3 regions of the Streptomyces sp. NPDC092369 genome follow, and region 3 is predicted to be linked to each of the others. Evidence: riboswitches for the same ligand, from Rfam matches in the RefSeq annotation. Region 3 holds a riboswitch; each other region holds the start of a gene.
What was found. Region 3 has a riboswitch for thiamine pyrophosphate ahead of ACIQI8_RS17750 (thiamine ABC transporter substrate binding subunit). Riboswitches for the same ligand answer to the same signal wherever they lie in the genome.
Positions count from the first base shown of each region.

Region 1: another riboswitch for thiamine pyrophosphate. It lies ahead of thiC (phosphomethylpyrimidine synthase ThiC); the one in region 3 lies ahead of ACIQI8_RS17750 (thiamine ABC transporter substrate binding subunit).
Region 2: another riboswitch for thiamine pyrophosphate. It lies ahead of thiO (glycine oxidase ThiO); the one in region 3 lies ahead of ACIQI8_RS17750 (thiamine ABC transporter substrate binding subunit).

Region 1 is NZ_JBIVQP010000005.1:234,143-241,405, reverse strand. It holds gene ACIQI8_RS29410 (cupin domain-containing protein) at 16-333, shown strand; gene ACIQI8_RS29405 (DUF5326 family protein) at 526-738, shown strand; gene ACIQI8_RS29400 (IclR family transcriptional regulator) at 1,757-2,470, shown strand; gene ACIQI8_RS29395 (SsgA family sporulation/cell division regulator) at 2,581-3,018, shown strand; gene ACIQI8_RS29390 (YibE/F family protein) at 3,244-5,100, opposite strand; TPP riboswitch at 5,172-5,371, shown strand; gene thiC (phosphomethylpyrimidine synthase ThiC) at 5,364-7,184, shown strand.
Region 2 is NZ_JBIVQP010000002.1:449,327-456,589, forward strand. It holds gene thiE (thiamine phosphate synthase) at 118-765, opposite strand; gene ACIQI8_RS11680 (Rv2175c family DNA-binding protein) at 905-1,276, opposite strand; gene ACIQI8_RS11685 (NAD(P)/FAD-dependent oxidoreductase) at 1,511-2,758, opposite strand; gene ACIQI8_RS11690 (hypothetical protein) at 2,791-3,141, opposite strand; TPP riboswitch at 3,195-3,306, shown strand; gene thiO (glycine oxidase ThiO) at 3,304-4,458, shown strand; gene thiS (sulfur carrier protein ThiS) at 4,455-4,655, shown strand; gene ACIQI8_RS11705 (thiazole synthase) at 4,659-5,453, shown strand; gene pknB (Stk1 family PASTA domain-containing Ser/Thr kinase) at 5,572-7,263, shown strand, end outside.
Region 3 is NZ_JBIVQP010000003.1:186,729-193,991, reverse strand. It holds gene frr (ribosome recycling factor) at 1-247, shown strand, start outside; gene ACIQI8_RS17765 (phosphatidate cytidylyltransferase) at 247-1,368, shown strand; gene ACIQI8_RS17760 (hypothetical protein) at 1,435-1,800, opposite strand; gene rlmN (23S rRNA (adenine(2503)-C(2))-methyltransferase RlmN) at 1,942-3,048, shown strand; TPP riboswitch at 3,087-3,194, shown strand; gene ACIQI8_RS17750 (thiamine ABC transporter substrate binding subunit) at 3,191-4,270, shown strand; gene ACIQI8_RS17745 (ABC transporter permease) at 4,324-5,925, shown strand; gene ACIQI8_RS17740 (ABC transporter ATP-binding protein) at 5,986-7,005, shown strand; gene ACIQI8_RS17735 (maleylpyruvate isomerase family mycothiol-dependent enzyme) at 7,031-7,263, shown strand, end outside.

The sequences.
Region 1 (7,263 bases), on a different contig from region 3:
AGGGCGACAAGCGCGATGAAGGCATTCCGGTTGGACGAACTGGAGGCGGAACGCGCCGCCAACGACGGCGCCTACCTCCAGTTTCTGCGCGAACGGAACATGTCGGTCGGCCTCTACGCGCTCGACGCGGGCGACCAGGACCCGCAGCGGCCGCACCAGCAGGACGAGGTGTACTTCGTGGTCAGCGGCCGGGCCGCGATCACCGTCGGCATGGAGACGACCCAGGTGGCGCGCGGCAGCGTCGTGTACGTGCCCGCGGGCGTGGCCCACAAGTTCCACCACATCAGCGAGGATCTGCGGGTCCTCGTGGTGTTCTCTCCGCCCGAGAGCTGAGGCCCTGACTCAGGGTTCCCTAGGGGATCGATCAGGGGAGGACAAGGGATGCCGGGCCCCCGCCGGGGCCCCTGCCGGCCCTAGCATCGAACGCAGGACAACTGGCAGGACAACAGAAGGATCCGGCGTCACAAGCCCGGGTCATCGACGGACCCGGCACCAGCGACGGGCGGAGAGGTAAGGACGACAGCTATGGGAGAGATCTTCTCGACACTGCCCTGGTGGGTGAAGTGGATCGCGGTGCCGGTCATCGCCCTGGTCGTGTTCGGCGGACTGATAGCGACCGTGGTCGGCTTCGTCATCGGACTGCTCTTCAAGGCGCTGGTGTTCGTGGCACTGGTCGGCGGGCTGATCTACGTCGTACGGAAGTTCACGTCGAGCTCCTCGTCGCGCAGCGACTGGTGAGGCCCGTGGGACACCGGTGATCGGTAACAGGAATCACCGGTTCCCTCGCGCGAGGGAAGTTTTCCGGCGGGCCGTCCGCGCGCGGTGACGGACGGTTAGAGTCCGGAATTCGACGCGGGGACGACCCCGCGAGCGGCGTACACCCCCACCCGTGTTCCCCCGCACGGACTGCCCCCTCGCGCTCCGGGAGTGACCTTTGGCCACGGCAGACACCGGCACCGCAACCACAACCCCCGCCTCAGCCCCCCACGCACCCCTAGCCACCTCCCCGCCGGCGGCCCCGCCCCCGGTACGCCCGATCCCGATCCGCCCACCCGCGCAGCCGGGCCCGTCGACACAGGAACGTGCGGCGAGGCCTCCGGCGGTTGAACAGGAGACAGTGCATCCCGTGTCGGGGCCCGCCGGTCCTTCGGAACCTGGGCGCGTGGGCTCTCGGGGATCCGGGCTCGCTGGTCCTCCGGGACCTGGCCCTGCGGGGTCCTCGGAATCCGAGCTCGCCGGTCCTTCGGGGCCGGGGCCCGCCAGGCCTCTAGGACCTGGGCGCGCGGGCTCTCGGGGATCCGGGCTTGCTGGTCCTCCGGGACCTGGGCCTGCGGGGTCCTCGGAATCCGAGCTCGCCGGTCCTTCGGGGCCGGGGCCCGCCAGGCCTCTAGGACCTGGGCACGTGGGGTCTCGGGAATCCGGGCACGTCAGTCCTTCGGAATCCGTGCTCACCGGTCCTTCGGAACCTGGGCGCGTGGGGTCTCCGGAATCCAGGCTCGCTGGTCCTTCGGGACCCGGGCCCGCCAGGCTTCCAGGACCTGGACCCGCGAGGTCTCCGGGATCCGTGCTCGCTGGTCCTTCGGGGCCCGGGCCCGCCAGGCTTCCAGGACCTGGGCCCGCGAGGTCTCCGGGATCCGTGCTCGCCGGTTCGTCGGGAACCGGGCACACAGGGTCCGCGGAATCCGGGCACGCGTCCCCAGCCCCGCACGCACACCCCCAGGCCGCCGCCACCCTCATCGGATCCGTCCAGCGGGCGATGCGGCTCCTGGAATGCGTCGCCGACCACCCGCACGGAGCCCCCGCCAAGCAACTCGCCCGCGAGACCTTCCTGGCCCTCCCGACGGCGTATCACCTGCTGCGCACCCTCGTGCACGAGGGCTATCTGCGCCGGGACAAGGGCCTGTTCTTCCTCGGTGACGCGGCCGAGCGGCTGAGCAGCAGCGCGGCCCAGCAGAAACGTCGCAGCACGATCGTCGACGCGCTGGCCCACTGGCGGGACGAGATCGGCGTGCCCGTGTACTACGCGGTGTACCGGGACGGCGAGATCGAGGTCATGTGCGTATCCGACACCCCGGGCAATCCCGCAGTCGAGGAATGGGCCGACTTCCGCGAGACCGCGCACGCGCACGCGATCGGGCAGTGCCTGTTGTCCCAACTGGACGAGGACGCCCGCCGCGACCACCTCAGGCGCTACCCCGTGCAGTCGATCACCCCGTACACCGTCCGTGACGACCACACCCTGCTGAGGCGGCTGGAACGGACGCGGCGGATGGAGCCGGTCGTCGAGCGGCAGGAGTACGCGCTGGGCACGGTCTGCGCCGCGATCCCCATCACGGTGGGTGCGACGGCGGCCACGATGGCCATTTCCCTGCCCTCGCACCAGGCCGATCGGCTGGCGGCCGCGACCCGGCAACTGCAGAGCGAAGTAGGGCGGTTGCTGGGGTCCCTGGCGATCTCTATCAGTATCTGAAAACTCACTCCTTGTGATCTGTCGCCTACTTTAAGCAAGATGCCAGCAGTGTCAGAGCGATCATTCCTGGCCAATCGGTGGCATATGACGGGGTAGTGACGGGGTAGGCGATGCGCGAGTCCGTACAGGCAGAGGTCATGATGAGCTTCCTCGTCTCCGAGGAGCTCTCCTTCCGTATCCCGGTGGAGCTGAGTTACGAATCCTGCGATCCCTATGCCGTGCGGCTGACCTTCCATCTGCCGGGTGACGCCCCGGTGACGTGGGCCTTCGGCCGCGAGCTGCTGATCGACGGGGTGGGCCGGCCGACCGGAGAAGGGGACGTACGGGTCTCGCCCGCCGACCCCGACTCCCTGGGCGAGCTGCTGATCCGGCTTCAGGTCGGCGGCGACCACGCGTTGTTCCGGTCGTCGACGGCGCCGGTCATCGCCTTCCTCGACCGCACGGACAAGCTGGTGCCGCTGGGCCAGGAGGGTTCGCTCGCCGACTTCGACGCTCATCTCGACGAGGCGCTGGACCGGATCCTGGCGGAGGAGCAGAGCGCGGGCTGATCGGGTGTCTCGGGGTCGGGGCGTGCGGTGGGTGGCAAGCGTTCGGACAGTGCGGCGCTCCGGGGTTGTGCAGTAACGCTTCTTCTCCGTCCCCTGCCCCCTTGCTGCCTGCCGGCGGAGGGCCCGCGACCGTCGTGGCAGCGCCACCAGCCCCCCAGCCCTACCAGCCCCACCAGCCCCGCCCGTCCGCTCGGCCTGCCTACGAAGGCCGTGTTTCTCGGCCGCTCAGCGCTTGCGGCGGCGGCCGTGTCCGGTGCGGGTCTGGATGGGGGCGGTGTCGGTGGTCACGTGGTTCGGGGCGGGCGCCGGGCCGCTCGGGCCCGTGGGCGCCACCGTGGCCGTCGCTCCGGCCTTCTCCGCCGTCGGGCGGTCCGCCGAGACCACCAGGGCCGCCAGGAGCGTGGTGACCGGCACCGAGGCGACCAGGCCGATCGAGCCGACCAGGGTGCGCACGATCTCCTCCGCCACCAACTCGCTGTTGGCGACCGCCCCGACGCTGCTCTGGGCGATGGAGAAGAGCAGCAGCAGCGGCAGCGCGGCGCCCGCGTAGGCGAGGACGAGCGTGTTGACCACGGACGCGATGTGGTCGCGGCCGATCCGGATGCCCGCTCGGTACAGTCCGCGCCAGCCCATCGAGGGGTTGGCCTCGTGCAGCTCCCACACCGCCGAGGTCTGGGTCACCGTCACGTCGTCGAGGACACCGAGCGAGCCGATGATGACGCCCGCGAGCAGCAGACCGCTCATGTCGATCGACGGATACAGGCCATGGATCAGCCCGGTGTTGTCGTCGGTGTTGCCGGTGAGCGCGGCCCAGCCGATGAACTGCGAGCCCAGGACGCCGATCAGCACCAGGGAGATCAGCGTGCCCAGCACCGCCACGGATGTCCGGGCGGACAGGCCGTGGCACATGTAGAGGGCGATCAGCATGATGGCGCTGGACCCGATCACCGCCACGAGCAGCGGGTTCGAGCCCTGGAGGATCGCGGGCAGGATGAAGAAGTTCAGGATCATGAAGCTGATCGCCAGCGCGACCAGGGCCATGACGCCGCGCAGCCGCCCCACCACCACGACGGCGAGCGCGAAGATGCCGGCGAGCACGCCCATCGGGATCCGGCGGTTCACGTCGGTGACCGAGTACTGCAGGTCCTTGGGCGCCGAGGGCTCGTAGGCGACGACGACCTTCTCGTCCTTGTGCAACTGCCGGGACTGGTCCGGCTGCACGATCTCGGTGAACGCGCGGCCCTTGTCCTTGCCGGTGTCGACGCGGATGGTCGCCTTCTTGCAGGTGCCGTCCTCCTCCTGTTGGGCGGAGCTGCCCTCGGCGGTGGAGGTGTCCCCGGTCGACGACCCGGACGAGGCGTTCACCGACTTGCAGCTCACGCTCTGGATCTTGGTGACCGTCGCCTGCTGGGTCTGCCGGTCGAAGCCGACGCCGGTGCGCTCGTGCGCGGGGGCGCCACCGGGCCACAGCACGACGAGCCCGACCACCACGGCCGCGGTGAACGGGATCAGGATCGCGGCGATGACCTTGCGCAGGTGCTTGGAGACGGGGGCCGCGGGGCCGTGGCTGTGACTGTGCCCGTGACCCCCGCCGGAGCCGGAGCCGTGCCCGTGTCCATCGCCGGGATTGGGCTCATGCCCGTGCCCGTGCCCGTCACCTGGACCCTGGCCGGGACTGTGGTCGTGCCCGGCGCCGTGACCATGGTCGTCCCCGGCGCCATGACCGTGGCCGTGCCCGGCGTCCGAGTGGGGTCTCCGGTCGGGCCCGCCACCCGAGGGGGGCCGCTGACCGCGCCCGTCGCCCGAGTTGGGCCGGGGGCCTTGCCCTCCGCCGAAGAGGCTTCCAGAACCTTCGCTGAAGTCGTCACCCGAATTGGGGTCGAAACCACCGCCGTATCCACGGCTGTTGCCGTCGCCGTACCCCCGGCTGTCGGCGCCCCCGTCACCCCTGGCGGCGCCGTCGTGCCCTGCACCCCCGCCGTATCCACGGCCCCCGCCGGGGCCGCGACCGGGGCCACGACCGGGGCCCGGGCCGCGGCGCGGGTCCGGTGGCGGGTAGGGAGGCTGATTCGTGGTGGTCACCGCCCGATCATCGCAAGAACGAAAGAGGCCCTCTGTTCACCGCGCCCGAATTGACGCTAGCGTGGAGGCACCTTTGCACACGCGGGAGCTCGGAGCACCGGGCTGAGAGGGCGCTGACCTCCGTCCCAGCGATGTTTCACGTGGAACGTCAGTCGACGAAGTTCGAGTCGAGTGATGTTTCACACGAAGCGTCGACAGACGGAAGCCGCTGCGTCGACCGCTGAACCTGTTACCGGGTAATGCCGGCGTAGGGAGTAGGTCTCATGACCATCAAGGACGCACGCACGCCTGTCTCCAGCCAGGACGAACAGCCCATAGAGGGCCAAAAGTCCACGGAGACCGGGAAGTCCATCGGCTGGCACAAGGGGTATGTCGAGGGCTCGCGCCCCGATCTGCGCGTGCCGGTCCGTCAGGTGCACCTCACCAACGGGCAGTCGGTCACCCTGTACGACACCTCCGGCCCGTACACCGATCCGTTCGTCGACACCGACGTCCGCCGAGGACTGGCGCCACTGCGCGAGAACTGGGTCATCGCCCGCGGCGACACCGAGGAGTACGCGGGTCGTCCCGTCCGCCCCGAGGACGACGGGATCAAGCACACCTCGCCGCGGGGCGGTCTGCGCAACCTCGACGCGGTCTTCCCCGGCCGACCGCGCCAGCCGCGCCGCAGCCGCGACGGCAGCGCGGTCACACAGCTCGCCTACGCGCGACGGGGCGAGATCACACCCGAGATGGAGTACGTGGCCATCCGGGAGAACGTCGAGCCCGAGGTGGTCCGCGAGGAGATCGCGGCGGGCCGCGCCGTGCTGCCGGCCAACGTCAACCACCCGGAGATCGAGCCGATGATCATCGGCAAGCGGTTCCTGGTGAAGGTCAACGCCAACATCGGCAACTCCGCGGTCACCTCCTCCATCGAGGAGGAGGTCGAGAAGATGACCTGGGCGACCCGCTGGGGCGCCGACACGGTCATGGACCTGTCCACCGGCCGCAACATCCACACCACCCGCGAGTGGGTGCTGCGCAACTCCCCCGTCCCCATCGGCACGGTGCCGCTCTACCAGGCGCTGGAGAAGGTCGACGGCCGGGCCGAGGAGCTGACCTGGGAGATCTACAAGGACACGGTCGTCGAGCAGGCCGAGCAGGGCGTGGACTACATGACGGTCCACGCGGGCGTGCGCCTCCCGTACGTCCCGCTGACCGCCAACCGCAAGACCGGCATCGTCTCGCGCGGCGGCTCGATCATGGCCGCATGGTGCCTCGCGCACCACAAGGAGTCGTTCCTGTACGAGAACTTCGAGGAGCTGTGCGAGATCCTCGCCGCCTACGACGTCACGTACTCGCTGGGCGACGGACTGCGGCCCGGCTCGATCGCGGACGCCAACGACGAAGCGCAGTTCGCGGAGTTGAGGACTCTCGGGGAACTCAACACGATCGCGAAGCGTTTCAACGTACAGACCATGATCGAGGGCCCGGGACATGTCCCGATGCACAAGATCAAGGAGAACATCGACCTTCAGCAGGAGATCTGCGATGAAGCTCCGTTCTATACGCTCGGCCCGCTGACCACGGACGTCGCGCCCGCGTACGACCACATCACCTCCGGCATCGGCGCGGCGATGATCGCCTGGTGGGGGACGGCGATGCTCTGCTACGTCACGCCCAAGGAGCATCTCGGTCTGCCCAACCGTGACGACGTCAAGACCGGCGTCATCACCTACAAGATCGCCGCCCATGCCGCCGACGTCGCCAAGGGACACCCCGGCGCGCAGGACTGGGACGACGCGCTGTCCGACGCCCGCTTCGAGTTCCGGTGGGAGGACCAGTTCAACCTCGCCCTGGACCCGGTCACGGCACGGGAGTTCCACGACGAGACGCTCCCGGCGGAGCCGGCCAAGACGGCCCACTTCTGCTCGATGTGCGGGCCGAAGTTCTGCTCGATGAAGATCAGTCAGAGCATCACAGCCCAGTTCGGTGGTACTGCGGCGGCCGGGGCGACCGCCGAGGAGGTCGCTGAGGGGATGCTGCAGAAGTCGAAGGAGTTCGCGGCGAGCGGGAACCGCGTGTACCTGCCGCTGGCGGACTGACGTCCGTGGATTGGCGCTGTCCCGGAGGGCGAGTGCCTTCGGGACAGCGCCATCGTGCGTTCGGGGACGAGGGGGAGGC
Region 2 (7,263 bases), on a different contig from region 3:
ATTGTCTGCCGGTTGTCCACCCATCGGACAACCGAACGGACACCCGGGCAGGCAATCGGGCGGGCGACCGGGCAACGGCCGGGCGGCCCCGCGGTCTCCCGCGGACCACCCGTCCCCTCACGCCTCCCGCAGCCGCTTCGCGAACTCCGCCGCCGCTGCCCCGGGATCGTCGGCCTCGGTGATCGCCCGCACGACGACCACCCTGCGGGCGCCGGCCGCCAGCACCTCGTCGAGGTTGCCGAGGTCGATGCCGCCGATGGCGAACCAGGGGCGGTCTGTGCCGAGGGCGGCGGTGTGCCGGACCAGGTCGAGTCCTGGGGCGTGCCGGCCGGGCTTGGTGGGGGTGGGCCAGCAGGGGCCGGTGCAGAAGTAGTCGACGCCCTCCTGGACGGCGGCGGCCTCGGCCTCCGGCTCCGCGTGCGTGGAGCGGCCTATGAGGACGTCGTCACCGAGGATCGCGCGGGCCGCGGGGACCGGGAGATCGCCCTGGCCGAGGTGGAGGACGTCGGCACCTGCGGCATGGGCGACGTCCGCGCGGTCGTTCACCGCGAGGAGCCTGCCGTGCCGGGCACAGGCCTCGGCGAGGACCGCCAGGTGCTCCAGTTCCTCGGCCGCCTCCATGCCCTTGTCGCGCAACTGCACGATGTCCACGCCGCCTGCCAGCACGGCGTCGAGGAACTCCGGCAGATCGCCCTGGCGCTTGCGGGCGTCCGTGCAGAGGTAGACACGGGCGTCGGCTAGCTCTGCGCGTGCGGTGTCGGACATGTGCGGGTCCCTCCCGGGGTTCGGCGGCATGCGGTGCGGAGCGGCGACCGTCGGACGAGGTCGCCGCCGCGCACCGAGGCCGCGGTCGGCCACGGCCGTGGCCCCTTGCCCGCCCCGGCCCGTCGGTCAGTAGTGCCCGTCAGACGGCGAGCGCCTGGGCGCGGCGCTTCACCTCCGTACCGCGGTTCTCGGCGAGGGCCTGTGCGGGGGTGCCGGGCAGGCTCGGGTCGGGCGTGAAGAGCCACTCCAGCATCTCTTCGTCCGTGAAGCCGTCGTCCCGCAGCAGCGTCAGGGTCCCGGTCAGGCCCTTGACGACCTTCTGCTCGACCGTGTCGATGAAGGCGGCGGGGACGTGCAGCGCGCGGTTCTCACCACGGCGTACGGCGATGAGCTGGCCGTCCTTGACCAGCTGCCGCACACGCGTCACCTCGACGCCGAACTGCTCGGCGATGTCGGGGAGCGTGAGCCACGCGGGGACGAGAGCATCGATCTTTGCGTCAATCTCGGTCACGACGACAAGCCTGCCATCCCGGACTGACAGTCGGAAGCCAGCCGCCTTCCACCTGCGGTTTTCCAACGGCCTCGGGCCGACGCACTCTCCGGACCGACACAGCTCCGGACCGGCGCGGCTCCGGACCGACGCACTCTCCGGACCGGAGCTGCTCCGGACCGGCAGGACCCCGGAAAGGGCAGGACCCCAGACCGACACGGCCTCAGACCGACACGGCCTCAGACCAACGCGGCCTCAGACCAACGCAGCCTTCAGCGGGCGCCCCGCGTCCGCGAGTAGTCCCGGGTCCATCTCGGCCCCCGCCTCGATCAGCCGCCGCCCCTGCGCCAGGTCCCGCGGCCTGCCCACCGCCAGCAGGGCGACCAGGCGGTTCTCGCGCAGCCAGCACACCGACCAGGCGGGTCCGGACGGGTCGCCGCGCCACAGCAGCGTGTCGGCGGACGGGTGGTGGCCGGCGTACTGGACGAAGCGGCCGAACTGCTCCGACCAGAAGTACGGGACGGGGTCGTACACCACGGGCGCCTCGCCCACGATGTTCGCGGCGACCGTGCGCGGGCCCTGGAGGGCGTTGTCCCAGTGGTGGACCAGCAGGCGCTCGCCGTACCGCCCCGAGGGGAAGGACGCGCAGTCGCCGACCGCGTAGACGTCCGGCGTGGAGGTGCGCAGGCGGTCGTCGGCGAGGACCTCGCGGTGGGCGCCGAGTGCGATGCCGGAGCCGGTGAGCCAGCCGGTGGCGGGACGGGCGCCGATGCCGACGACGACCGCGCCCGCGGGCAGCCGGGAGCCGTCGGAGAGGACCACCTCCCCGGGCTCGACGCGCTCCACGCGTGCGTGCGTACGCAGCGTGACGCCCGCGTCGGCGTACCAGGCGGCCATCGGCTCCGCGACCTCGGCGGGCAGCGCGCCCGCGAGCGGCCGGTCGGCGGCCTCGACGACGGTCACCGCACAGCCCGCCTCGCGCGCGGCGGTGGCGAACTCCGCGCCGATCCAGCCCGCGCCGACGACCACGATGTCGTGCTGCCGGGCGAGCACCGGGCGCAGCCGCTCGGCGTCGTCCAGGGTGCGCAGCAGGTGCACGCCGGGCACGCCGTCGGTGCCGGGCAGCCGGATCGGTTCGGCGCCGGTGGCCAGGACCAGGACGTCGTACGGGACCGGTCCTGCCTCCGTGTCCAGTTCCCGGTCGGCGGGGCGGACGCCCAACACCTCGCGGCCCAGGCGCAGTTCGATGCCGAGCGCCTCAAAGTCGACGTCGAAGGCGGAGCCCTCGGCCTTGCCCAGCAGGACGGCCTTGGACAGCGGCGGCCGGTCGTAGGGCTGATGGGGTTCGGCGCCGAGCACGGTGACAGCGCCGGTGAAGCCCTGTTCCCGGAGGGCGACCGCGGTCTGCACCCCGGCCATGCCCGCGCCGACGACGACCACGCGCCGCTTCGGTGACGCGCCCTCTTCCCGCGTCCGCTCGCTGTCCCGCGTCTGCTCGCTCACCTGATCACCATAGACACCTGACAAATCGTCAGTCAGGAGTCGTGCTCAGTGACCTGCTCCACAACACTCGTCCCGCTGCCCGCCGCCGACTCCCATTCCCAGGTCTCCTCAAGGCGCACGCGCCCGTCCCGCGTCTCCACCACCGTCGACACGCAGTGCCCCGAGGCCGTCGTCCCGTCCGTCCTCAGCTGCACGTACCGGAAGTCCAGCCGGTCACCTGACCGAGTGCCCACGAGGTGCCCGCGCACGACGTCGCCGCCCGCGTACTCGGCCCAGATCTCGCCGTCCTTCTCGTGGTAGGTGAAGCGGGTGCGGGTACCCACCTGACCTGCGGACTGGTCGGCGACGGGGGCGAGGACGAGGCCGTCCAGCGAGCGGGCCATGGCGGAAGGCTCCCTTACAGAGGCGCGGAATCAAGGGCTAGGCTGGCCAACGTACAAGCACTCGCGGGAGCCCGGACGCACCGGGCTGAGAGGGAGGCTGGCGGCCTCCGACCGTACGAACCTGATCCGGGTCATGCCGGCGAAGGGAGGGGCTGGACGCCCATGTCGTCACGTACGTCAGACGTCCTCGTCATCGGGGGCGGAATCATCGGCCTGGTCACGGCGTGGCGGGCCGCGCAGCGCGGCTTCGCGACGGCCGTCGTGGACCCCGAACCCGGCGGCGGGGCCGCCCAGGTGGCCGCCGGCATGCTGGCCGCCGTCACGGAGCTGCACTACGGCGAGCAGACCCTGCTGGGCCTGAACCTCGCCTCGGCCCGCCGCTATCCCGACTTCGCGGCCGAGCTGACCGACCTCACCGGCCACGACCTCGGCTACCGCCGCTGCGGCACGCTCGCCGTCGCGCTGGACGCCGACGACCGCGCCCATCTGCGCGAACTGCACGCCCTGCAACGGCAGTCGGGCCTGGAGTCCGAGTGGCTGTCGGGGCGCGAATGCCGGCGCCTGGAGCCGATGCTCGCGCCGGGCGTGCGCGGGGGTCTGCGTGTCGACGGCGACCACCAGATCGACCCCCGGCGCCTGGCAGGCGCGCTGGTGACCGCCTGCGAGCGGGCCGGCGTGACCTTCCACCGCACCTGGACCGAGCGCCTGCGGGTCGTACGGGACCGGGCCGCCGGGGTCACCACCGCGGACGGCACCGAACTGGACGCGGACCAGGTCGTGCTGGCCGCCGGCAGCCTCAGCGGGCGGCTCGCGGGGGTGCCGGACGAGGTGCTGCCGCCGGTGCGCCCGGTGAAGGGCCAGGTGCTGCGGCTCACCGTGCCGCGGCGCTACGCGCCCTTCCTGAGCCGTACCGTGCGCGCGATGGTCCGCGGCAGCCACGTCTATCTGGTGCCGCGCGAGAACGGCGAGCTGGTCGTCGGCGCCACCAGCGAGGAGCTGGGCTGGGACACGACGGTCACCGCGGGCGGGGTGTACGAGCTGCTGCGGGACGCGCACGAGCTGGTCCCCGGCATCACCGAGCTGCCGCTGACGGAGACCCGCGCGGGACTGCGCCCCGGCTCCCCCGACAACGCCCCGCTGCTCGGCCCGACCGCCCTCGCCGGGCTGCTGCTGGCCACCGGGCACTACCGCAACGGCGTGCTGCTGACCCCGGTCACCGGCGACGCCCTGGCGCACGCCCTCGCCACCGGTGAACTCCCGGACGAGGCCCGCCCCTTCACCCCGAAGCGTTTCGCGCTCCTGGAGCAGCCCGCATGAACATCTCCGTCAACGGGGAGTCCCGGGAGTTCGCTCCCGGCACGGCCCTCGACACCGTCGTACGCGCCCTCACCCCGGCCCCCTCGGGAGTGGCCGCCGCCCTGAACGAGACCGTCGTCCCGCGCGGGCAGTGGTCCTCGACGTCCCTCGCCGAGGGGGACCGCGTCGAGGTCCTCACCGCCGTCCAAGGAGGCTGACCCATGGCCGACGACCCCTTCGTCCTCGGCGGTACGTCCTTCACCTCCCGCCTGATCATGGGCACCGGAGGCGCCCCCAGCCTGGACGTCCTGGAACGGTCGCTGGTGGCCTCCGGCACGGAGCTCACGACGGTCGCGATGCGCCGCGTGGACCCCTCGGTGCACGGCTCGGTGCTGTCGGTCCTGGACCGGCTCGGCATCCGGGTGCTGCCCAACACGGCCGGCTGCTTCACCGCGGGCGAGGCCGTCCTCACCGCCCGCCTCGCGCGCGAGGCGCTCGGCACCGATCTGGTCAAACTTGAAGTCATCGCCGACGAGCGCACCCTGCTGCCCGACCCGATCGAACTGCTCGACGCGGCCGAGACCCTGGTCGACGACGGCTTCACGGTGCTGCCCTACACGAACGACGACCCGGTCCTCGCCCGCAAGCTGGAGGACGTCGGCTGCGCGGCGGTCATGCCGCTCGGCTCGCCCATCGGCTCCGGGCTCGGCATCCGCAACCCGCACAACTTCCAGCTGATCGTCGAGCACGCGCGCGTGCCGGTGATCCTGGACGCGGGCGCGGGCACCGCCTCGGACGCGGCGCTCGCGATGGAGCTGGGCTGCGCGGGTGTGATGCTCGCCTCGGCGGTGACCCGCGCGCAGGAGCCCCAGCTGATGGCCGAGGCGATGCGGCACGCGGTGGAGGCGGGGCGGCTGGCCCGCCTCGCGGGGCGCATTCCCCGGCGCCATTTCGCGGACGCCTCGTCCCCGACGGAGGGGCTGGCGCGGCTGGATCCGGAGCGCCCCGCGTTCTGAACACACGTTCGAGCATGGCCGGAATCCGGTGGGACGTCCGTCACAGCTCGGCTGCAGTAACGCCCCGAAATCGCCCGAACCGAGAGGCCTGTCGGTCCCGGCTCGTACACTCACCTGCGTGGATACGACCCTTCAGGACCCTCTGGTCGGGCAGGTGCTCGACGGGCGCTACCGCGTGGACGCGCGGATCGCGGTCGGCGGGATGGCCACGGTCTACCGGGCCGTGGACACCCGCCTCGACCGCGTGCTCGCGCTGAAGGTGATGCACCCCGCGCTCGCGGCCGACGTCTCGTTCGTCGACCGGTTCATCCGCGAGGCCAAGTCGGTCGCCCGGCTGGCCCACCCGAACGTGGTGCAGGTCTTCGACCAGGGCGCCGAGGGATCGTACGTCTATCTCGCCATGGAGTACGTCGCCGGCTGCACCCTGCGCGACGTGCTGCGCGAGCGCGGGGCGCTGCAGCCGCGCGCCGCCCTGGACATCCTGGAGCCGGTGCTGGCGGCGCTCGGCGCCGCGCACCGCGCGGGGTTCGTGCACCGGGACATGAAGCCGGAGAACGTGCTCATAGGGGACGACGGCCGGGTCAAGGTCGCCGACTTCGGGCTCGTCCGTTCCGTGGACACGGTCACCAGCACCACCAACGCCGTCCTCGGCACCGTCTCCTACCTCGCGCCCGAGCAGATCGAGCGCGGCACCGCCGACCCCCGCGTCGACGTGTACGCGTGCGGTGTCGTCCTGTACGAGATGCTGACCGGCGAGCGCCCGCACTACGGCGACTCCCCCGCCACCGTCCTCTACAAGCACATCCACGAGGACGTGCCCCCGCCCTCGGCCGTCGTGCCGGGTCTGGCGTACGAGCTGGACGAGCTGGTCGCCACGGCCACCGCCCGCACCCCCGAGCTGCGCCCCTACGACGCGGTGGCGCTGCTCGCGCACGCCCGTGAGACGCGCGCCGCCCTCCGCGAGGACCAGCTCGACGCGATCCCGCCCCAGGCGCTCACGACGGACCGGGACATCGCCGAGGACCGTACGAGCGTGATCCCGCGCTCGCTGACCGTGCCACGCCGGCTGCCGGTGAACGAGGACGAGGAACGGCGGGACCTGCACCACACCAGCGTGCTGGCCTCGCCCCCGCCCCTGCCGCCCAGGCGGCGCACGGGCCGCGGTGTCCGGCGCGGGCCGCTCGCGATCGTCGTCGCGATCCTGCTGGTCCTCGGCGTCGGCACGGGCCTCTGGTACATCAACTCCGGCCAGTTCACCAAGGTCCCGGCGGTGCTGGCGAAGACACAGGTCCAGGCGAGCGAGCAGCTCAGCGACGCCGGTCTGGACCTCGGGTCGGTCAAGCACGCCTACAGCGACACGGTGAAGCGGGGCACGGTCATCAGCACGGACCCCGTGCCCGGCACCCGGATCCGCGACAACGCCTCGGTGTCCCTGACGATCTCCGACGGCCCGGAGATCGTGCCGGTCCCCTCGCTGAAGGGCTACGCCCTCGACAAGGCGAAGGCCCGGCTGAAGACGGACGGCCTCGAACCGGGCATGGTCACCCGGGAGTTCGACGACGACGTCCCCAAGGGTGCCGTGATCTCCACGGACCCGGCGGAGGGCACCGAGCGGCACGCCGGCGCGGCGATCGCGCTGAAGGTCAGCAAGGGCAGCGCGGTCGACGTCCCGGACGTCACCGGCGAGGACTTGGACGACGCGAAGGCCGACCTGGAGGAGGCGGGCCTGAAGGTCGAGGTCGCCGCCGAGCGGGTCAACTCCGAGTACGACGAGGGCCAGGTCGCCGCGCAGACCCCGGAGGCCGACAGC
Region 3 (7,263 bases):
GCTGACCGAGGAGCGCCGCAAGGACTACATCAAGGTCGCCCGCACCAAGGCCGAGGACTCCAAGATCTCGATCCGCTCGGTGCGCCGCAAGGCCAAGGACACCATCGACAAGCTGATCAAGGACGGCGAGATCGGTGAGGACGAGGGCCGCCGTGCGGAGAAGGAGCTCGACGACACCACGCACAAGTACGTCGCCCAGGTGGACGAGCTCCTGAAGCACAAGGAAGCGGAGCTGCTCGAGGTCTGATGAACGACTCTTCCTGGGGGGCGCCGCCGCAGACCGGGTACTGGGGGCCGTCCGACCAGGGGCCTGTCCAGGGGGCTGCCCCGGCGGGTCCCGCCTACGATGCGCCCAAGGCGCAGCAGACTCGCCCCATGCCCATCGTGCCCGACGGACCCGCGTACGGCGGAGACCAGGATGACGACCGGGGGGCCGCTCACACGGGCGGTCCCTTGTTCCGCGACGAATCGCCGCAGGCGCAGCCCTACGCCGCGCCGCAGAATCCGGAGCCCATGTCCGACGCCCCGCAGCCGGCGCCCCGCCCGCAGAAGAAGAGCGCGGGACGCGACCTGGGTGCGGCCATAGGAGTCGGCGTCGGGCTCGGTGCCGTGATCGTCGCGTCCCTGTTCGTCGTCAAGGCCGCCTTCGTCGGGGTGATAGCGGTCGCCGTCGTCGTCGGCCTGTGGGAGCTGACCAGTCGGCTCCAGGAGCGCAAGGGCATCAAGGCGCCCCTGGTCCCGCTGGCGCTCGGCGGCGCGGCGATGGTCGTCGCCGGGTATGTCCGGGGCGCCGAGGGCGCCTGGGTCGCCATGGCGCTCACATCGCTCGCCGTCCTCGTATGGCGTATGACGGAGCCGCCGGAGGGCTACCTCAAGGACGTCACGGCGGGCATCTTCGCGGCCTTCTACGTGCCGTTCCTGGCCACGTTCGTCGCGATGATGCTGATGGCCGACGACGGGGCCTGGCGCGTCCTGACGTTCCTGGTGCTGACCGTGGTGAGCGACACGGGCGCGTACGCCGTCGGCTGGCGGTTCGGCCGGCACAAGCTCGCGCCGCGCATCAGCCCCGGCAAGACCCGCGAGGGGCTGTTCGGCGCGGTGACCTTCGCCATGGTGGCGGGGGCGCTGCTCATGCAGTTCCTGATCGACGACGGCACCTGGTGGCAGGGCCTGCTGCTGGGCCTCGCGGTCGCGGCCACCGCCACGCTGGGCGACCTCGGCGAGTCGATGATCAAGCGGGACCTCGGCATCAAGGACATGGGCACGCTGCTGCCGGGCCACGGCGGCATCATGGACCGCCTGGACTCGCTCCTGCCGACGGCTCCGGTGGTGTGGCTGCTGCTGGTGCTGTTCGTGGGGTCCGGCTGACGGATCGAACCGCCGGAGCCCCCGCCTGCTCGTCGGGCGGGGGCTCCCGTGTGTTCTACGGGGGTTCTACGAGCAGACGTCCTTGAACTCGTCGGCCGCCTTGTCGATCGCGTCGGAGTCGGGGTGCTCGCCGTGCAGCACGGCCTTGTTGTAGTCCGCGATCGCCTTGTTCAGGTCGCGCACGGCCTTGCCGACCTCGCTGTCGTCGGTCCTTACCTCGATCTCGTCGAGCTGCTGGGAGTCGGGCGTCTCGTGGATCGCCCTGAGGCCGTCGACGAAGTCGTCGTAGGTCCGTGCGCAGTCCAGCGAGTCGCCGAGGGCATCCGGGTCGTCGGGGTCGCACCCGGTGGCGAGCCCGACGGTCAGGGCGACGGCTGCCACGGCGGAGGCGATGGTGGTGATACGGCGTCGGCGGCGGAGGTCGGCGGCCATGGACGGTCCCCTCGTGGAAGGCTCGGGTGCTGCTCTGTGGGCTCCACGATTCCGGGGGGAGGGGTGCCGGGACGATGACGTAGGCACCCGTATCCACAGTGGAGCGGGCTACACCGGGGGATCTGCGACACTGGATGGGTTATGCCTGCACCCGGAGAACTCACTTTCGTAGCCCCGCGCGGAGCCAAGAAGCCGCCGCGGCATCTCGCCGATCTCACTCCCGCCGAGCGCAAGGACGCCGTGGCCGAGGTCGGGGAGAAGCCGTTCCGTGCCAAGCAGCTCTCGCAGCACTACTTCGCGCGGTACGCGCACGACCCGGCGGAGTGGACCGACATCCCGGCCGGCTCGCGGGAGAAGCTGCGGGACGCGCTGCTGCCCGAGCTGATGACGGTCGTGCGGCATCTGTCGACGGACGAGGGCACCACCCGCAAGACGCTGTGGCGGCTGTTCGACGGGACGCTCGTCGAGTCGGTGCTGATGCGGTACCCGGACCGGGTGACCATGTGCATCAGCTCGCAGGCCGGCTGCGGGATGAACTGTCCGTTCTGTGCCACCGGGCAGGCGGGGCTCGACCGGAATCTGTCCAGTGCCGAGATCGTCCACCAGATCGTGGACGGGATGCGGGCGCTGCGGGACGGAGAGGTGCCCGGCGGGCCGGCGCGGCTGTCCAACATCGTCTTCATGGGGATGGGCGAGCCGCTCGCCAACTACAAGCGGGTCGTGCAGTCCATCCGCGCGCTCACCGATCCCGCCCCCGACGGGCTCGGGCTGTCGCAGCGCGGGATCACCGTGTCGACGGTCGGGCTTGTGCCCGCCATCCACCGGTTCGCCGACGAGAGCTTCAAGTGCCGGCTCGCGATCTCGCTGCACGCGCCCGACGACGAACTGCGCGACACCCTCGTCCCCGTGAACACGCGGTGGAAGGTGCGCGAGGTCCTCGACGCCGGGTTCGAGTACGTGCAGAAGAGCGGGCGCCGGCTGTCCATCGAGTACGCGCTCATCAGGGACATCAACGACCAGGCCTGGCGCGGGGACCGGCTGGGCCGGCTGCTGCGGGGCAAGCCCGTGCACGTCAACCTGATCCCGCTGAACCCGACCCCGGGCTCGAAGTGGACCGCGTCCCGGCCCGAGGACGAGAAGGCGTTCGTCGAGGCCATCGCGGCGCACGGGGTGCCGGTCACCGTCCGGGACACCCGTGGTCAGGAGATCGACGGGGCCTGTGGCCAGCTGGCGGCCACCGAGCGGTAATCTTTACTCCGTACGTACATCTTCATATGCGACATCTTCATATCCGACAGGGGAGCGCGACAGCGCTGAGAGTGCGGCAACCGGGCCGCAGACCCTCTGAACCTCGCCCAGGTCATTCTGGGTAGGAAGTTCGGTCATCACTGTGAACAGCAAGAAGTACTGGGCTGCCGTCGTCTGCCTCGGTCTCGTCACGCTCTGCGCGTGCGGATCGTCCGACGGCGGCAGCGGCTCGTCCGCCGGCTCCAAGACCGTCACGCTCGTCAGCCACGACTCGTGGGCCGTCTCCAAGAGCGTGCTCCAGGACTTCGAGACGAAGTCCGGGTACAAGGTGCGGGTCCTCAAGGACGGCGACGCCGGACAGGCCGTCAACAAGGCCATCCTCACCAAGGACAACCCCCAGGGCGACGTCTTCTTCGGCGTCGACAACACCCTGCTGTCCCGAGCGCTGGACAACGGGCTGTTCCAGCCGTACGAGGCCAAGGGGCTCGGCCAGGTCGACAGCGCGTACCAACTCGACGCCGGCAAGCACCGGGTGACGCCCATCGACTACGGCGACATCTGCGTCAACTACGACAAGAAGTACTTCGCCGACCACAAGCTGGCCCCGCCCACGTCCTACGACGATCTGATCAAGCCCGCCTACAAGAACCTCCTCGTCACCGAGAACGCGGCCACCTCCTCGCCCGGCCTCGGCTTCCTGCTCGGCACGGCCGCCAAGTACGGCGACGACGGGTGGGAGGGCTACTGGAAGAAGCTCAAGGCGAACGGCGTCAAGGTCGTCGACGGCTGGGAGCAGGCCTACAACGAGGAGTTCTCCGGTTCCGCCGGCGGCAAGAAGGCCAAGGCCGACCGGCCGCTCGTCGTGTCGTACGCCTCCTCGCCGCCCGCCGAGGTCATCTACGCCGACCCCAAGCCGACGACCGCGCCGACCGGGGTCGCGACGGGCACCTGCTTCCGGCAGATCGAGTTCGCGGGCCTGCTCAGCAACGCGAAGAACACCGCGGGCGGCAAGGCGCTCATCGACTTCCTGGTCTCCAGGGAGTTCCAGGAGGACATGCCGCTGAACATGTTCGTCTACCCGGTGCTCAAGGGGGCGGCCGTGCCCGCCGAGTTCACCGAGTACGGGCCTGCCGCGAAGGATCCCGAGACCGTGGCCCCCGACAAGATCGCCGCCGACCGCGACCAGTGGGTCAAGTCGTGGACGTCACTCGTACTGAAGTAGCCGGCCCCGCGGTTCGCGCGGGCCGTACGGGGAACGCGGCGCGGCTCGGGCTCATGGCCCTGCCCGTCGCGTTCTTCGGCGTCTTCTTCGCCTGGCCGGTCGCCGCGATCGTCGCGCGCGGCCTCAAGGTCGACGGGGTATGGCAGTTCGGCCGGATCGTCGACGTCCTCGGGCAGTCCGACATCCGGCACGTGCTGTGGTTCACCACCTGGCAGGCGCTCGCCTCCACCGCGCTCACGCTGGCGATCGCGCTGCCCGGCGCTCACGTGTTCGCCCGCTACGACTTCCCCGGCAAACACGTCCTGCGCGCGGTCGTCACCGTCCCCTTCGTGCTGCCGACGGTCGTCGTCGGCACGGCGTTCCTGGCGCTGGTCGGGCGCGGCGGACTCCTCGACGAGCTGTGGGGCGTACGCCTGGACACGACCGTCTGGGCCATCCTGCTCGCGCACGTCTTCTTCAACTACGCGGTCGTCGTACGGACCGTGGGCGGGTTGTGGGCGCAGCTGGACCCGCGGCAGGAGGAGGCCGCCCGGATGCTCGGCGCCTCGCCGCTGCGGGCCTGGCGCAAGGTCGTGCTGCCCGCGCTGGCGCCCGCGGTGGCCGCCGCCGCGCTGATGGTCTTCCTGTTCACCTTCACCTCCTTTGGGGTGGTGCAGATCCTCGGCGGACCGACCTTCTCCACCCTGGAGGTGGAGATCTACCGGCAGACCTCCGAGATCTTCGACCTCTCCACGGCCGCCGTCCTCACGATCGTGCAGTTCGTCGCGGTCGGCGCGATCCTCGCCGTGCATGCCTGGACCGTACGGCGGCGGGAGACCGCGCTGCGGCTGGTGGACGCGTCCGTGACGGCGCACCGGCCGCGCGGGGCCCGGCAGTGGGCGCTGCTGGCCGGTGTCCTCGCCACCGTCCTGGTCCTCCTCGTGCTGCCGCTGGCCGTGCTGGTGCAACGCTCCCTGGACGCCCCGGACTTCGGCTACTACCGGGCCCTCACCTCCGACGACGGCGGGACCTTCCTCGTCCCGCCGATCGAGGCGGTCGGCAACTCCCTCGGATACGCCCTCGCAGCGACCGGGATCGCTGTACTGATCGGAGGTCTCGCCGCCGCGGCCCTCGCCCGGCGGGACGCCGGCCGGCTGGTGCGGGGCTTCGACGCGCTGCTGATGCTGCCGCTCGGGGTGTCCGCGGTGACCGTCGGGTTCGGCTTCCTGATCGCCCTGGACGAGCCGCCGTTGGACCTCCGGAGCAGCTGGGTCCTGGTGCCGCTGGCCCAGGCACTGGTGGGCGTGCCCTTCGTCGTACGGACCATGCTGCCCGTGCTGCGGGCCGTGGACGGGCGCCTGCGGGAGGCGGCGGCGGTGCTCGGGGCCTCGCCGTGGCGGGTGTGGCGCGAGGTCGATCTGCCGCTGGTGCGGCGGGCGTTGCTGGTCGCGGCCGGGTTCGCGTTCGCGGTGTCGCTGGGCGAGTTCGGGGCGACGGTGTTCATCGCGCGGCCCGACAACCCCACGCTGCCGGTCGCGGTGGCGCGGCTGCTCGGACGGCCCGGCGACCTCAACTACGGCCAGGCGATGGCCCTTTCGACGATTCTGATGGTGGTGTGCGCGGTGGCGCTGCTGATCCTTGAGCGGCTCCGCACGGACCGGACGGGGGAGTTCTAGATGCCGTCGGACATTCGGCCGAACATTCCGCTGACGCCGAACATGCCGCTGAGGCCCAGCATGCTGCTGAGCCTTGAGGACGCGACCGTGCGGTTCGGTGAGCGGGCCGTGCTCGACGCCGTCGGCCTCGATGTCGCCGAGCACGAGATCGTGTGCGTGCTCGGGCCCAGCGGCAGCGGCAAGTCGACGCTGCTGCGGGCGGTGGCGGGCCTGCAACCCCTCACCGCCGGACGGGTGTTGCTCGACGGGCACGACCAGGCGGGGGTGCCGGCGCACCGGCGGGGCGTGGGCCTGATGTTCCAGGACCACCAGCTGTTCCCGCAGCGGGACGTGGGCGGCAACGTGGCCTTCGGGCTGCGGATGCACGGCGCCTCGAAGAGCGAACAGGCGGAACGGGTACGGGAGTTGCTCGACCTCGTCGGACTGCCGGGCGCCGGGCGTCGGGCCGTTGGCTCGCTCTCCGGCGGCGAGCAGCAGCGTGTTGCGCTCGCCCGTGCGCTGGCGCCCCGGCCACGGCTGCTGATGCTGGACGAGCCGCTCGGACAGCTCGACCGGTCCCTGCGGGAGCGGTTGGTGGTCGAACTCCGGGAGCTGTTCGGCCGGTTGGGCACCACCGTGCTCGCCGTGACCCACGACCAGGGCGAGGCCTTCGCGCTCGCCGACCGGGTCGTGGTGATGCGGGACGGGCGGATCGCGCAGTCCGGTACGCCCCTTGAGGTGTGGCAGCGGCCGGTGGACGAGTTCGTGGCCCGCTTCCTCGGCTTCGACAACGTGGTCGAGGGCACGGTCGCCGGGCAGTTCGCGGTCACGCCCTGGGGGAAGCTCCCCGTTCCCGACGGCGCCCGACAGGGGTCGCGCACGCTCCTCGTACGGCCCGCCGGCGTACGCCTGTTGCCCGCCGACGAGGGGCTGCGCTGCACGGTGACCGCGCGCACCTTCAAGGGCACCCATGTCGCCGTGCACCTTCAGCCGGCGGACGCGCCCCGGCTGGAGGCGGCGTGCGCGCTGCGGGAGGCGCCGGAGGTGGGGGACGCGGTCGGGGTGGAGTTCGACCCGGCCGAAATCGTCGTACTCGGCTGATCGCCGCATCCGTAGGGTGCGGGGCATGACGCTGCTCGCACATGACCGCTACTGCGCCGAGATCGCCCACCAGGTGGCCGGGTTGAGAGCCGTGGTGACATCCGGCGCCGACCTGGCCGCTACCGTACCCACCTGCCCCGACTGGTCGCTGGAACAGCTCGTACAGCATGTGGGCGTCGCCCTGCGCTGGACGGAGCACATGGTGCGTACGCGGGCCCAGGAGCCCGTCCCCGGCGAGCGGGTGCCCGGGATCGGCGG